2 regions of the Microbulbifer elongatus genome follow, and region 2 is predicted to be linked to the other one. Evidence: riboswitches for the same ligand, from Rfam matches in the RefSeq annotation. Region 2 holds a riboswitch; the other holds the start of a gene.
What was found. Region 2 has a riboswitch for thiamine pyrophosphate ahead of LRR79_RS07435 (TonB-dependent receptor). Riboswitches for the same ligand answer to the same signal wherever they lie in the genome.
Positions count from the first base shown of each region.

Region 1: it holds a riboswitch for thiamine pyrophosphate, as region 2 does, so the genes downstream of both, thiC (phosphomethylpyrimidine synthase ThiC) here and LRR79_RS07435 (TonB-dependent receptor) in region 2, are expected to answer to the same signal.

Region 1 is NZ_CP088953.1:2,042,681-2,050,700, reverse strand. It holds gene LRR79_RS08465 (HesA/MoeB/ThiF family protein) at 1-79, opposite strand, end outside; gene thiE (thiamine phosphate synthase) at 108-1,655, opposite strand; gene LRR79_RS08455 (thiazole synthase) at 1,652-2,467, opposite strand; gene thiS (sulfur carrier protein ThiS) at 2,481-2,681, opposite strand; gene thiO (glycine oxidase ThiO) at 2,681-3,763, opposite strand; gene thiC (phosphomethylpyrimidine synthase ThiC) at 3,942-5,858, opposite strand; TPP riboswitch at 5,973-6,071, opposite strand; gene safD (sulfoacetaldehyde dehydrogenase SafD) at 6,356-7,723, opposite strand; gene LRR79_RS08430 (sulfite exporter TauE/SafE family protein) at 7,748-8,020, opposite strand, start outside.
Region 2 is NZ_CP088953.1:1,815,661-1,823,680, forward strand. It holds gene pnuC (nicotinamide riboside transporter PnuC) at 1-578, opposite strand, end outside; gene LRR79_RS07430 (YkoF family thiamine/hydroxymethylpyrimidine-binding protein) at 582-842, opposite strand; gene LRR79_RS07435 (TonB-dependent receptor) at 857-2,998, opposite strand; TPP riboswitch at 3,050-3,165, opposite strand; gene LRR79_RS07440 (LLM class flavin-dependent oxidoreductase) at 3,310-4,308, shown strand; gene LRR79_RS07445 (hypothetical protein) at 4,301-4,753, shown strand; gene LRR79_RS07450 (hypothetical protein) at 4,758-4,991, shown strand; gene LRR79_RS07455 (RpiB/LacA/LacB family sugar-phosphate isomerase) at 5,173-5,811, shown strand; gene LRR79_RS07460 (GNAT family N-acetyltransferase) at 5,928-6,872, shown strand; gene LRR79_RS07465 (hypothetical protein) at 7,073-7,882, shown strand; gene LRR79_RS07470 (glutamine synthetase family protein) at 7,996-8,020, shown strand, end outside.

The DNA of each region.
Region 1 (8,020 bases), 230 kb from region 2:
GCTTCTCCTGCCCCGCTTCGCCGATCTGCGGCAACATGATCTGGCGGCTATAGCGCTGTAGCTGTTTACGACTCAACACGGCTCGGCTTCTCTCGATCGGTTTCTGGCTAATCAATGACTGAGCGCAATTGTGCCACAGCGGTGCGGTAGTCTGGGGCCTGGGTGATGGCGGTCACCACCGCGATACTCCCCACGCCGCTTGCAGCCACCGCCGGTGCCCGCTCGAGACTGATGCCGCCAATGGCCACCAGCGGATATCCCGGGAGCAGCGCGGCCATGCGCGCGAGTTTCTCGGGCCCCTGCAACTGTCCGCTCATATCCTTGGTGCTGGTGGTATAGATGGCACCAATCGCCAGATAACTGGGGCGGAATTGATAGGCATAAAGCAGCTCAAAAAAGCCGTGGGTGCTGATACCGAGCTTGAGGCCCGCCTGCTGAATCGCCGTCAGATCCGCGCTCTGTAGATCCTCCTGCCCCAGGTGCACTCCATAGGCCCCGCACTCAATGGCGAGCTGCCAGTGGTCATTGATAAACAGGCGCAGGTCGTGGCGGCGGCCAATAGCGACGGCGCGCTCAATCTGTTCTTTCAGGTCCCTACCCGGGTGCTTGATACGCAATTGCAGGGTGCGCACCCCCTCTTGCGCCAGCTTCCCGATCCACTCCACGGTCTCCACCACCGGGTAAAGGCCAAGGCGGTGCGAGTCCGGTTGTGCGAACTCCGCGGCAAAATTCGCCGCCGCTGTCTTATCGAAGACGCCGAATGATTCTGCCCGCTCGCTGCCGGCCACCAGTATCTCAGGAAAATCCTGCAGCTCTACGGGCCAGCCACAGTGCCCCACCGGGCCGGGGCCCGCGCCGATATGATCGCTGTCGCCCTGGCGCAGTCCGCGGCGCACATAGGCGTTGGCCACCACACAGGCGTCTTTCAGTGGATAGCCCAGCGCCAGCAGCGAGGCGATGGCCGACGATAGGGTACAGCCGGTGCCGTGAGCATTGGGCGTATCGATTTTGTTACCGATCAGCCAGTCGTTGCTGGCATTCTCATCTGATCCCGCGCACAACAGATCGGCGGTGGTACCCGGCTCAATTTCAAAGTGGCCACCGGTCACCAACAGTGCAGCGCTGTGATTACCTCGCACTTGATGCGCGGCTTTGAGAATGGCTTCGGCGCTGTCTGCGTCAGTTCCCGCCAGCCATTCCAGCTCGATACTGTTGGGTGTGATCAGATCGCACAGCGGCAGCAGTTCCGTCAGCACCGCGGCGCCGGTGCTGTCTTCGGTCAACTGGGCGCCGCTGGTGGCGACGGCCACCGGGTCGTAGACCACAGGAATGGCTTCTGTAGCGGACTTCAGGTTGCGCAGAAAATCGGCCACCAGACGAACCTGCCCGGCATTGGCGAGAAGACCAATCTTGATGGCAGCGGGTTTGAGATCGGCGAGTAATGCGTCCAGCTGGGATTGCAGTACCTCACCAGATACCGCATTGATCGCCGGTACCCCGAGGGTGTTCTGGGCCGTATTGGCGGTAATGGCACTGCAGCCGTGCACGCCGAGATCGTGCATGGTGAGCAGGTCCGCCTGAATACCCGCGCCGCCGCCGGAATCGCTGCCGGCGATGGTCCATACGATGGGCCGATGGTGTTCTGCACCGCTCATGCCTTCTCCCCATTTTCTGCGGTGATCGACTGCTGCCAGAACGGCATATCCAGCGTCGGTGTACTGGGGCTGGCAGTCTGACGTTTGAGCATCAGTCCCGCATTGCGTGCGGCGCGGCCGGATTGCACCGCGAGCTTGAACGACTCCGCCATCAGTACCGGGTTCTGGGCTTTGGCGATGGCGGTGTTGAGCAGTACTGCATCGAAGCCCATTTCCATGGCTTCGCTGGCCTGGGACGGTGCGCCGATACCGGCATCGATAATCAGCGGGGTGTCTGGCAGGCGCTCGCGCAGGGTCTGCAGGTTGTATTTGTTCATCAGGCCGCGACCGGTGCCGATGGGGGAGCCCCAGGGCATCAGCACTTCGCAGCCCACATCCAGCAGCTTGCGGCACACCACCAGATCGTCGGTGCAGTACGGCAGGACCTTGAACCCCCGCTGCACCAGTTCCCGCGCCGCTTCGATCAGGCCGAAGGGATCCGGTTGCAGGTTGTAGTCGTCGCCGATCACTTCCAGTTTTAGCCAGTCGGTGCCGAAAATTTCCCGGCTCATTTCTGCCAGTGCGATCACTTCTTTCGGGGTTTTGCAGCCCGCGGTATTGGGCAGCAACTGGCAGCCGGATTCCTGGATATAGTCCCAGATCATTTTGCCCTGCTGCTGCTCAGGGCTCTGGCGGCGCAGGGACAGGGTGATGATTTCCGACCCGGAGGCGGCGACGGATTCGCGCATGATCGCCGGGGACGGATAGAGTGCGGTGCCTACCAGCAAGCGGCTGTCGAATTCTTTGCCGTAGAGTTTCAGTTTGTCGGCCATGTGCTCTCTCCTATCAGCCCCCTACTACCGGGGCGACGATGTCCAGACTGTCACCGGGGTTCAGCGCTGTCTGTTCGTAGGTTGCCCGGGGAACGAAGTCACCGTTGACGGCAACGGCGAAGGTATCGCCGCGATAGCCCAGTTGTTGCAATACTTCGGATAATGATTGTGCACTGTCAAAATTCTTTGGCTCGCCATTGACCAGTAGTTGCATCAGGTCACCTGTTCTGTCGTTTGGGTTAATCTGGAAATTTCAGTTTCGGCCTGTACTACCAGTGCAGGGGCCAGCAGGTAGCCGTGGCGGAACAGGCCGTTGATGCGGATCAAGCCCGGTTCGCTTTCCACTACCGGCAGATTGTCCATGGTGGCCGGACGGCAGTTGACGCGGGTTTCGATCACGCGGGCTTCTGCGAAGGCGGGATGAATCGAGTAGAGTGCGCTGGAGAGTTCCATGGTGGAGCGCAGGGAGATGGGACTCCTATCTTCGCTTTCGATTTCGGTGGCACCGATGACGGTCTGGTTGTTGGCTCTGGGTACGGCGTAGAGCTGGTACCTGGGATGCAGTAAACGCACGGGGCGGTTTAGTTGCACTTCGGGGGTTTCTACGACCATGACTTCGCCGCGGACGCCGCGCAGACCTTTGATCTGTTGTTTGGCCCCGATGCCGCGGGTGTCGATCACCAGCTCGAAGCGTTCGCTGCCGTTTTTGGTTTGGATTGCTTCGGGGGTGCAATCTACCGCGGTGTTTTCGCGGATTTCGATTTTGTTTTGCTTGAGTACTTTGTGTAGTACTGGCAGTAGTTTGCGGTTGTCGATGTCGGCCTCAGAAGAGAGGTAGAGGCCTTGGTCGAAGCGGTCGAGTTCGGGTTCCAGGTTTCGCAGGGCACTATTATCCAGCCATTGCAGTTGGTCGCGGTTTTCTGGGCCCAGTTTTGCGTTGAGTTCCTGTTGGAATTGCAGGAGTTCATTGCGGTCTTGTGGGTGGGCGATAAGGATGCTGCCCTTCTCGCGATAATCGACTTTGGTACCGGTGGTTTGTTCCAGTTGGGTTACCCAGCTTGGCCAGTGTTGCAGGCTTTGCATGCCCAATTGGTAGATTGGGAGTGGGCAGTGGAACAGTTCGGACAGCGGCGAGATCATGCCGGCGGCGGTGTGGCAGGCGCCCGCAGGTTTCTCGAGACAGCCGGAGTCGAATAGACTTATCTGGTGGCCTTTTTCGGATAAACGCCAAGCCAAAAGCCGCCCCAATAAACCAGCTCCGGCAATTCCGATATTAAAAAACGATTTGGTGCTCACTGATAGTCCTGCGGCGCACTTGGAAAGTCCTAGGCGGAACCGCTGCCGGTGAACCTTTGCGAGACACGCCGTAAACCCATCCCTGGGGGCTCTTCTAAAACGTCCCTGTTTTAGAAGGTCTCGCAAAGGTTCACCGGCATCGGCACCTTCACTTTTACCTTTATCGCACTTGGTAAACTTAACCCTTGTGGTAAATCTCGGCGCCTAGCTCTTTGAACTTGATGGACATTTCTTCCATTCCTTTGTTGGCTTCTGCTTCCTGTTTTGCCGCGTAGTCGCGAACGTCTTGGGTGATTTTCATTGAGCAGAATTTCGGGCCGCACATGGAGCAGAAGTGGGCGACTTTGCCAGATTCTTTGGGCAAGGTTTCGTCGTGGTACATGCGCGCGCGTTCAGGGTCGAGGCCGAGGTTGAACTGGTCTTCCCAGCGGAATTCGAAACGCGCCTTGGAGAGAGCGTCGTCGCGTTTGTAGGCGCGGGGGTGGCCTTTGGCGAGGTCGGCGGCGTGGGCAGCGATTTTGTAGGCCATGAGGCCTTCTTTTACGTCTTCTTTGTTGGGCAGGCCGAGGTGCTCTTTGGGGGTTACGTAGCAGAGCATGGCACAGCCCATGCTGCCGATCATGGCGGCGCCGATGCCGGAGGTGATGTGGTCGTAGCCGGGGGCGATGTCGGTGGTCAGTGGGCCGAGGGTATAGAAGGGGGCGCCGTGACAGTGTTCCAGTTGCTCGTCCATGTTTTCTTTGATCTTGTGCATGGGCACGTGGCCGGGGCCTTCGATCATGGTCTGGACGTCGTGTTTCCAGGCGATTTCGGTGAGTTCGCCGAGGGTGCGCAGTTCGCCGAACTGGGCTTCGTCGTTGGCGTCGGCAATACAGCCGGGGCGCAGGCCGTCGCCCAGTGAGAAGCTGACGTCGTAGGCCTTGAGGATTTCACAGATGTCCTCGAAGTGGGTATAGAGGAAGTTTTCCTTGTGGTGGGCGAGACACCATTTGGCCATGATGGAGCCACCGCGGGAGACGATGCCGGTGACGCGTTTGGCGGTGAGCGGTACGTAGCGCAGCAGTACGCCGGCGTGGATGGTGAAGTAGTCGACGCCCTGCTCGGCCTGTTCGATGAGGGTATCGCGGAAGACTTCCCAGTTGAGGTCTTCAGCAATGCCGTTCACTTTTTCCAGGGCCTGATAGATCGGTACGGTGCCGATGGGGACCGGGCTGTTGCGCAGGATCCACTCGCGGGTTTCGTGGATGTTCTGGCCGGTGGAGAGGTCCATGACGGTGTCGCCGCCCCATTTGATGGACCAGACGAGTTTTTCCACTTCTTCTTCGATGGAGGAGGTGATGGCGGAGTTGCCGATGTTGGAATTCACTTTACACAGGAAGTTGCGGCCGATAATCATCGGTTCCAGTTCTGTGTGGTTGATATTCGCGGGAATAATCGCGCGGCCTTCGGCGACTTCGCGGCGGACGAATTCCGGGGTGATCTGCTCGGGGATATGAATGCCGTCGCGGGCTTTCTGGTAGTCCGCTTCAGAGAGCTGCTCGGCCAGTTGGGCGCGGCCCATATTCTCGCGGATGGCGATAAACTCCATCTCGGGGGTGATGATGCCCTGGCGAGCGTAGTGCATCTGGGAGACGTTTTTACCGGGCTTGGCTTTGCGTGGGGCGGGCAGGTTGTCGAAGCGGATATGGTCGAGTCCCTGGTCGGCCATGCGTTTCTGGCTGTAGGCAGCCTGACGGGTGTCGAGAATTTCGGTGTCGCCGCGGGCTTCGATCCATTGTTGGCGCAGTTTGGGCAGGCCGTCGCGGACGTTGGGTGTGTAGTCGGGGTCGGAGTATGGGCCAGCGGTGTCATAAACCTGTAGGGGTTCGTTGGGTTCGAACACGGGGTTTTCTTCGTCGCCACCGACGAGGCTCTGACCGAGGCAGATTTCACGGACGCCGACCTTGACGCCTTCGGTCTCTCCCTGAAGATACACTTTTCGGGAGTTGGGAAATTGTTGGGCGGTGAGGTTGTCGAGAAATTCTTTGGCGTTTTTCTGCTGCTCGGCGCGGCTTTTTTTGTCGGCTTTATTTTGCGGTTCGGCGACTTGAGACATGCTGACCCCTTGCGTCATTGCTTGACGATCTAATCCATGAGTGGATTGCCGGGGGTACCAGTGAGGAGAGAGGCGTTCGGGCGCAAAGACATTTAACAAGCGCGCGAAAAAGTAGCGAATTCAGATCTTGTTCCCTACGCGGGGGTTACCCCGATCAGGTTCAACGGATCTCGCAACAGCGATCTCAGCCCAAAGGCACTCCGACAAGTTGGGGCCGAGTATAGTGGTAATTTGACCGGAAGGACAAGTCTTAGAGAATTTGAGGTGTGGTTCTGCGCCCTGAATTAGGTTTGTCGCGGCAGGGAGGTCCGTTGTACTTCGTAGCACTCCTAGTGGCGCCCGGCCACTGGGTAGTAGCTTTCAGGACCGCTGTAAATACGTCTCTGTACGCTGCGTCGGCGACGTCCATGTCGCCGACGCTCCTGAAAGCTACTACCCAGCGCCCGACCTTCGATTCAGACTTCTGACTTCGATTTCACCATCTGGCTTCGTAGTGGTTAGATCACCAATGTTTTCTGGTAGCTCATTTCTCGGATGGCGTAACTCACACCTTCCCGGCCCACACCGCTTTCTTTTACACCACCGAAGGGGAAGTGCTCCGCGCGGAAACCCGGGCCGTCGTTGACGGCGAGCAGGCCTACGTCCAGTTGGTTGTAGAGGCGTTTGGCAAGGGCGAGGTTTTGGGTGAATACGCCGGCCTGCAGGCCAAATGGGGAGCTGTTGATCAGCGAGATCAGTTCCGCTTCATCGTCGAATTTCCGCAGCGGCACTACCGGGCCGAAGGTTTCGTCCGCAACCAGTTCTGCGTCGTCGGGGACGCTGTCGAGGATGGTTGGCCAGAGGATATTGCCTTCGCGTTTGTGGCCATACAGTACCCGAGCGCCTGCTTTTACTGCGGATTCGATGCGCGCCTCCACTTCGTCGGCAGCGGCGGTGTGAATCAGTGGGCCAATGAAGGTGTCGTCCTGCATTGGATCGCCGACGTTGAGATTGGAGGTGGCGATAATGAGTTTGTTGCTGAAGGAGTCAAATACGTCGCTGTGCACGAACAGCCGTTTGGCGGCGGTGCAGCGCTGACCGGCGGTGGCGAAGCGTTGATTGATGGTGGCGTTGACCGCGGCGTCGAGGTCGGCGTCGGGCATGACGATCAATGGGTCGTTGCCGCCGAGTTCGAACAGCATTTTTTTATAGCCGGCGTTCCTGGCGATGGCGTTGGCCGCTGCGGTGCCGCCGGTGAAGTTGATGGCCTGGATTTCCCGGTGGGAAACAGCGTAACTGGTGGCTTCGATATCCGGGATCAGCATCTGCAGCACGGATTTCTCCATGCCCGCCTGGTAGCAGAGTTCGACCAGCAATTCTGCAGAGCGTTTGTTCTGCGGGCCCGGCTTGAACAGAATGGTGTTGCCGGCGGCGAAGGCCGGGCCGATTTTATGCACGGCAATGTTGACGGGGAAATTGAACGGGGTGATACACAGTACGGTGCCGAGGGGCTTCCACAGAACCACACCGATTTTCTCGCGCATGGGCGGGAAGGCATCGGAGTCGAGCGCTTCGCCGTTAATATTGTGGGCTTCCATGGCGCTGGACAGGGCGGTGTTGTAGGCGCGGTCAATTTCAATACGGCTGTCGCTGATGGTTTTCCCGGTTTCTTCGCAAATGAGGCGCGCCAGATCTTCCTTGCGCTCCAGTATCAGCTGGGCGAGCTTCATCAGAATGCCGGAGCGTTCGAATGCTGGGGTGGTCTGCTGGATTTCGCGGCCGGCAACCAGGGTCTGGATAGACTGCTCCACCTGCTCTTTACTGTGGAAATCGTAGGCTTCGATCTGTTCGCCGTTATACGGGTTGATAATCTGATAGTCGGCCATGGTGTGTACCTACTTTTACTGTGTCTATACCGCAGGGGCAACTAATTGATAAACAATGCGCGCACCGGCAATCAATAGTGCCGCACGCATAAGATTGAAAAAGACGTGGCTGTTGATCCGGTTTAACAGAGCAATACCGATACGGGTGCCGACCACCGCGGCGATGGTCAGCAGCAGAATCAGCCCCAGGTGTTCGGAAAAGGCGAAGCCAAGATAAATAAATGCCGGCACTTTCAGCGCGTGGCACCAGGCCTGCATGACGGATTTGTTCGCCACGATTTCTTTCGGCGTCATATC
Region 2 (8,020 bases):
AAAAAGCCGATAACGACGAGCACCACGTAGAGGACGAACAGCAGGGCGGTGAGATACATGCCGCGGTCGACATACAGATAGATGGCGGCGCCGTCGATGACGATCCAGTAGAGCCAGTTTTCCAGCACCTTGCGGGTCACCATGTAAGTGGTGATCACGGCTCCCCAGGTGGTGAAAGAATCCAGATAGGGGAGGGCGGCGCTGGTGTAATTGTCCAGCACATAGCCGAAGATCAGCGTGAGTGCGCCAACCCCCGCGAAGGCCCCAAGGTGCATGGCTGCAGACCAGCGGTGGATATGCAGCTTTTCGCCGTCTCTATTGCGATGCCGCCACTGCCACCAGCCGTATACGGCGATTACCAGATAAAAAATCTGCAGTGCCGATTCCATCAACAGACTGACATCCCAGAACAGGAACAGGTAGATTCCGGTACTGGCAAAGGCGGCGTACCAGCACAGGATGTTTTCCCGCATGGCGAGCAGCAGGTAGGCCAGTGCCAGTACCACCGCGGCCACTTCCCACAGGGACATGGCAGCCATGGATTGGGCGATGGCTTCGCGAATTTCCGGGGAGAACATGGATCAGAGCCCGATATTAGGGTTGAGATCGCCGTCGATAAATTTACACACGAAAATCGCGCGCCCGAACTGTTCCCAGGATTTGCGCATTTCCGCTTTCAGTACGTCCATCACTACATCGTAGTCACCGAATACCTGGGTGCTCATGGTGTTGGAGATCACCTGCAGCTGCGGCTGCTCATTCAGGCGCTGGATAAAATCCTTGATCGCCGGGATGTACTCGTCTTTCAGTGGGTACATGCTGATTTCTACGGAGAGTTGCATATCAATATTCCCAATTAAAAGGTGTAGCTGCCGGAGATGCCCGCGGTGCGCGGTTCACCCAGCTGGTAGTAGGCTTCCGGGGCATAGCCGTTGGCCGGGTTGTTGCCGAACTGGTTGCTGAAGTAGAAACCGCGAGTGTAGATCACCTCGTCGGTCAGGTTTCTGCCCCACAGGGAAAGATCCCAGTTGTCGCCGCGATAGGTAAGGCGCGCATTGACCAGTTCATAGGCGGTGGATTTTTCATTGTGGCTGTTGGAGAAATAAAAATCGTCCTTGCCTTCCAGTTCCACCCGTCCACTCAGATTGCTGGTGAAGGCGTATTCGGCACCGGTAACGTACTGGTAATTCGGCGCGTGTGCCAGGTCGCGACCGTTGAGATCTACCGGTGAAGTGTCGCCGGTGTTGTCATCGCGGCCGTCAACGTGCGTGCTGCTGACAAAGTCTTCGAATTCCGCATTCAGCCAACCAATGGTGGCGAAGAGTTGCAGGGCATCGCTGGCCTGGAAGTTGATTTCTGCCTCAATACCGGTGCTGTGACCGCCGGCGGCATTGGCCAGATAGTCGTCGAAGGAAAAGTCTTCCGGGTTGAAAATGGATTGCTTGGCCTGAACATCGCTGCGGTCCTGGTAGAAAGCGGCGAACTGCGCCTGCAGGCGGTTTTCCAACCAGTCACCTTTTACGCCGAGCTCATAGTTCAGCATGCTTTCGGTATCGAACAGGAAGGTCTCGCTGCCGATGGCCGGGTTGTTTTCCGACGCCGAAATAATGCGGCCGTTGACGCCGCCGGCTTTGTAGCCGCGGGACAGGGTGCCGTAGAGCATGGTGTTGTCGGTGGCGCTGAACTGCAGGGTGATATTGCCGCCCCACAGGTCTTCGCGGGTGTCGCTGGCGACTTCGAGATTGTCATCGTAGTCCGCGCGGCGCTGTTCCAGTCGCAGGCCGGTAATCAGTTCAAGGCGGTCGCTCAGTGCGGTATTCAGCTGCCCGTAAATAGCGGCGTTATCGGTATCGAACTGGCTGGCAAAGCGGGCATTGCGCTCCAGTGCCTCTTCTTCGGTGCGCAGATAGACACCCGCCACCCAGCCGGTGCTGTCGCCAAACAGGCGACTTTCTTCAGTGGATACCAGGCGCACATCGGCGCTCAGGTTGTCGCGGTCACGCAGGTAGTTGTCGGTGGAGACGTATTCCCAAGGGTGGAAGCCTAGATAAGACCAGTCTTCGTCGTAGCCGTATTCGGTATCGGAGCTGGCGGCACTCAATACGGAGTGGACGGTAAATAGTGTGTTGCCGCTCCACTGGGCGCTCACCGCACCGGCCAGGGTTTCCTGGCGGTCGTGGCCGGGCTGGTCGGACTGGGTGGTGCGGCTGTTGTCGAAGCTGAAGGCGTCGTAGCCGTTGTCCGCATCCAGGTAGAAGAGGGTGAAGTCCAGTTGCAGGTCGTCGCTGGCCTGGTAGCGCAACTTGCCGCGGGCCACGGTCTCGTCGATATTGTTGGTGTCTTTGCGATCCAGGTAACGGTTGTACACATAGCCGTCGGACTGCTGGTTCTGCACCGCAAAGCGGTAGCTCAGTTGTTCCGAGAGGGGGCCGCTGGTGATTGCGGACACCGTGTGGGCGCCATAGCGCGCGGCTTCGGCGGATATCTTGCCGGTGTGCTCGGCAGTCGGCGCATTGCTGGTCATGCTCACCAGACCGGCCAGCGCGTTGGCGCCATACACGGTGCCCTGGGGGCCGCGCAGGATTTCCACCTGCTGCATATCCAGGGTGCTGGCGGCGAGGCCGAGGCCGGTAAAGTCGATACCATCGACGATCAGTCCCACGGAGGGATTCACCGGGTCGATAAACTGGCTGCGCTCGCCGATACCGCGGATCTGTACAAAGCGTCCGCGGGAGGCACCGCTGGAGAAGTTCACATTGGGCGCCAGGTTCAGCAGCTGCTCAAGGTTGCTGGCGCCGCGGGTCTCGATGGCGGCGGCGTCCAGTACACTCACACTGGTGGGGGTGTCGAGCTGGCTGCTGGCGCGCAGCTGACTGGTGACCACCACTTCCTCGATCGCGGTGTCCGCGACCGCGGTGGCGCTGATCAACGCGGTTACCACACCAATAGCGTGGGCAAGGGTATGGGCGAGTGGTTTAAAAGCGTTATTGGTTTTCATGGCTCTCTCGTACATATCGGTGAGAGACCCGGAGCGCGACGTGAAGTGGGGAGCTGGAGGACTACCTATTCCTACGCCGGTATTAGCCGGATCAGGTTCAAGGGTTTCCTGCAGAATCGTAAAAGATCCCGCAGCATCTCAGGCTTTCGCCACCCCTTAGGTTGTGCAGTAGGTTTTGCGGGCGCGATCCTATCAGATAAGCGAAGTGGCAGGAACTGTGGTGTGCGTGGCGAACAGGTTCGCTACGATGGTCATATCTGAACCCTCCTTTGCGCCAGCTTGCGCAAGGCCAAACGCGTACAGGAGTTGATATGCGCGCTTTTTCACTGCTGGATCTATCCCCCATTACCGAGGGGAGTGACGCCCGCACGGCATTGTTGAACTCTCTGGATCTGGCACGCCACGCCGAAGGTGCCGGTTACTGCCGCTACTGGATGGCAGAGCACCACAATATGACCGGCGTGGCCAGTGCGGCGACCGCGGTGGCGCTCGGCCATATCGCCGCGGGTACCAGCAAGATTCGCGTTGCCGCCGGCGGGGTGATGCTTCCCAACCACGCGCCGCTGGTGATTGCGGAACAGTTCGGCACCCTGGCGGCACTCTACCCGGACCGGGTGGATCTGGGGCTGGGGCGGGCACCCGGTACCGATGGTGCCACCATGACCGCCCTGCGTCGGGATCCGTTGCACGCGGCGGACCAGTTTCCGGAGGACGTACGCGAGTTGCTGCACTACTTCGCCCCGGAAACACCCGGCCAGCGGGTACGGGCCGTGCCGGGGGCCGGATTGCAGGTGCCCATCTGGTTGCTGGGCTCCAGTCTCTACAGTGCGCAGCTGGCGGCGGCCATGGGACTGCCGTTTGCCTTTGCCTCTCACTTTGCCCCCGCCATGCTGGATCAGGCGTTGCATCTCTATAGAACACAGTTCAAGCCGTCGGAATCGCTGGCAGAGCCCTATGCGGCCGCGGCGATCAATGTGTTTGCTGCGGACGACGCGGTTGAGGCGCGCAAGCTGATGACGTCCATCGAGCAGCAGTTTGTCGCCCTGCGCCGGGGCACCCCCGGTAAAATCAAACCGCCGGTGGACGATCCGGAATCCATCGCCGCTCCCGCCGAGCGCATGCAGGTGGCGCAGGCACTGGCGGAGAGTGCGGTGGGCACGCGCGACACCGTCGCCGAGTGGATTGATGGATTTCTCGAACGCACCCGGGTGGACGAGCTGATTGTTACCGGCGCGATTTACGATCACCGCGCGCGGCTGCGCTCCTTCGAACTGGCGGCGGACGTATTGCGGGAGCGGGTCGATGGTTGATACGGACCCCATGGATCGAGCGGTGCACTGGCGGTGGTTTCTCGCCCACTTGCTGTTTGTGCTGGTGGCCTGGACGCTGTTTATTAAATACCTGTTTCCCATCGCTGTGGCCCTGTCCAGCGGCACCCCCTGGCACAGCCATGTGTACTGGGATCTGTGGCCGCTGGCCCATCTGTGGCTGGGCTGGGCGCTGCTCAGACAGCCGGGTTACCTGCGCATCCTGGCGATCGCGATGGCAGCGATCGAAATCGTGATTATCGTCACCAAGTTTGCACTGTTTCTGGCGGAGCCCCAGTGGGATATCTGGCGCACCAACTGGTTCGTTAACAAGGTCTTCGTACTCAGCTGCTTTGTTCTGGTTCTCGCTACCGCAGTGGCGCGGCCGCGTGCATTGAGCGCTCAACCGCGCGATTCCCGCGAATACGCGGACGGCGCATATAAATGAAAACATGACCGCCGGCGCGTATGGGGGAAACCTTCTGGCCGCTGCAGTAAGTATCGGTATTTTCCTGGTTGCCCTGCATGGCTGGGCCCGGTGGCTGGCCTGCCTGGTTCGGATCATTCTCTCCGCCCTTACCCTGCAGGTACTGGGCGCTCCCTGGTGGCCGGCCCTGGTTGCGGTAGCTGCAGCGGTGATGGGCGGACTGCTTGGTGATTTGCGGTCACTAAATTCCCGAACTTGAAAATTTTGGCTTTGCAGTGCTGCCTTACCGGTTTTTATTAATCGGCCAAACACATATAATCCCGTAACTAAAAATTCGCCCGCATCGGCCCGTTCTGTTCGAATTTTGATCGGCTGTCGATGGCGATCCCTGTCCACCCGTCCTGTCACCGCCAGAGTCGGGGTCAACCGGAGACCAAATAATGAAAATCGCACTGATGAATGAATTCAGCCAGGCATCCAAAAATGCCGTGGTCCTGAAAGAGCTGCAGGATGTTGCCGGCGAGCTGGGCCACACCGTGTACAACACCGGCATGAGCGACGACAACGATCACCGCCTGACCTACATCCACCTTGGGATCATGGGCAGTCTGCTGCTGAATTCCAAAGCCGTGGACTTCGTGGTGAGCGGCTGCGGTACTGGTCAGGGCGCTTTGATGTCCCTGAATGCCTATCCGGGCGTGACCTGTGGCTATTGTATCGATCCGGCAGACGCCTTCCTGTTTGCCCAGATAAACAACGGCAACGCACTGGCCATTCCGTTCGCCAAGGGTTTCGGCTGGGGCGCGGAACTGAATATCCGTTATATTTTCGAAAAAGCCTTCACCGGCGTAAAAGGCCAGGGCTACCCGCCAGAGCGCAAAGAATCTCAGGTGGCCAACGCCGGCATCCTGAATCACATCAAGGAAGCCACCGGCAAAGCCTATCTGGACGGTCTCAAGGCCATCGATCTGGAGCTGGTAAAAACCGCCGTCACTGGCGAGCGCTTCCAGGCCTGCTTCTTTGAAAACAGCCAGGACCAGGAACTGACCGACTTCGTACGCAGTGTGTTGGATTCCTGAGTGAAGCTGCGCTGACAACCGGCGCAGTTTTCAAAAGGCCGCCGCGGAAACTCCGGGGCGGCCTTTTTTGTTATAGTCGCTCCTTACTTTTCGTGTCTGGCGAGGGACCTGCGCAGATGTCTGAAAGAAACCAGAATACGACCGTGCCCTACGTGCAGGAAGGCGAACGGGTTTTCCTGTTCGACGGGGTTTGTCGGCTGTGTTCCTTCTGGGCGCGCTTTCTGCTGAAGTTCGATCGCCATCGCCGCCTGAAACTCGCCACCGTACAGTCTGATGAGGGGCAGGCGATCCTGTCGTTTTTCGATATGCCCCTCGATGAATACGAAACCCTGCTTCTGGTTGAAAATGGCCAGATGTATGTAAAGTCGGACGCGATACTGCGTATTCTAAAACTGCTCCCATTTCCCTGGCCGGCACTCAGCTGCTTTCGACGGATACCACTGTCGGTGCGCGACTGGATTTACGACCGTGTCGCGCGGAACCGGTATCGGTTGTTCGGGAAAAATTCGGTGTGTGCCGCGCCTCGCGCAGAAGATGAATCGCGTTTTATCAGCAAAAAAAAATCCCTCTTAATGGAAATACGCGAAGCATTACAGACGGACTTTGAGCAAGTCTGGCCCATCTTTTACCAGGTGGTCAGCGCCGGTGAGACATACGCCTACGCGACGGAAACCTCGCGGGAGGAGGCGTACAAGATCTGGATGGAAGCGCCGCGCAAGACCTTTGTCTGCGAGGAAGATGGGGAAATTCTGGGTACCTACTACCTGAAAACCAATCAGCCTGGCCCTGGTGCGCATGTGTGCAACTGTGGCTATATGGTGGCAGCCAATGCCCGCGGCAGAGGGCTGGCTTCCGCCATGTGCGAACACTCGCAAAAAACAGCGCGCGAGCTGGGGTACCGTGCGATGCAGTTCAATTTCGTCGCCGTCACCAATGAGGGGGCGGTGCGCCTGTGGAAAAAGCTGGGGTTTGCTGAGGTGGGCCGCCTGCCCGGTGCGTTCAATCATCCCTCCGCTGGGTATGTGGATGCACTGGTGATGTACAAGAGGCTTGTCGATTGAAGTGAGCGAGGTAAAACCAGAGGGACTGGTGATAAATGGAGTTTACGATGGATCAAGGCAGGTTGCAGGAGGGTGCGGCTAAATGCTGCTGTGTCTGTGAAGAGCCTATTCCGATTCACCTGCGGTACACAATGGCCTCGAAAGATTGGCCTCACTGTGGTGCCCACGACTGCTCCCGATTGCTTTCACAGCAGGAAAGTATGCCGGAACCGTTGTTTCTCGCTCGGCTGTCCGCGTTAAAGTCGCAAACCCGAGAGCGCAAGGTTTACCGGCAGGACCGGGAACGGCGGATTCTCGCGCGGGTCGAGGCAGAAGAGGAGGAGAACCAACACCAGCTGGACTCCCTTCTGGCCACACGCACTGACCTGGATCGCGGTGACGTTCATCGGATGGTGATTCCTGCAGGACGCCGTAACGCGGTTCCACTCTCCAGCGCGCGTGTCGAAACGTATCGCGAACACCTGTTGGCGGTGGCCGCGGAAGCCGAGAATTACCTTTCGGTGGCGGACGTTTCTGAGGACCGGAATCTGCGCTCCGCCGCCATGTGCGTTCAACACGAAGAAGCGTTCTCGCCGGATTCCCGGGTGCAGAAAATCAGCGACCACATCTGCGGTACCTGCCGGGGAGCATGCTGTTCCTCCGGCGGTGAGACGGCGTACCTGTCGCCATTGAGTGTGCGTAAGGCAAGTGCCCTCTACCCGGATCTGGATAAGGACGGGATCATTGAGTTGTATCTTTCCCGCGTGGCGCCGGTGACCATTGAAAACGCCTGTATCAATCAGACCCCCGACGGCTGCAGTCTGCCGAGAGAACTGCGCTCGGACATCTGCAATGCGTATTTTTGTGATCCGTTGCTGGAGTACCATCGCGAAAGTGCCGAGCAGTCACCCAAGCCGGCGGTGTTGGCGATTCAGCGGGAGGCCACCTTTGGCGGCACTCTCGATCCCGACGCGTCAAATGCCATACTCGATGTGGTTCTGGTGACTGAAGACGGGGTGGAGCGCGCCTAGCAACCAGCGCTGTGGAAACAATACAAGTTCGAGCGGGGTAGCTTCTTTACGGGAGTATTTGCTTTACACTGCGTGCCTCAATTTCATTCCCTGGCGAACCTTGTGGAGCCTGTATGAGTCAGTCTGATGTGAATAACT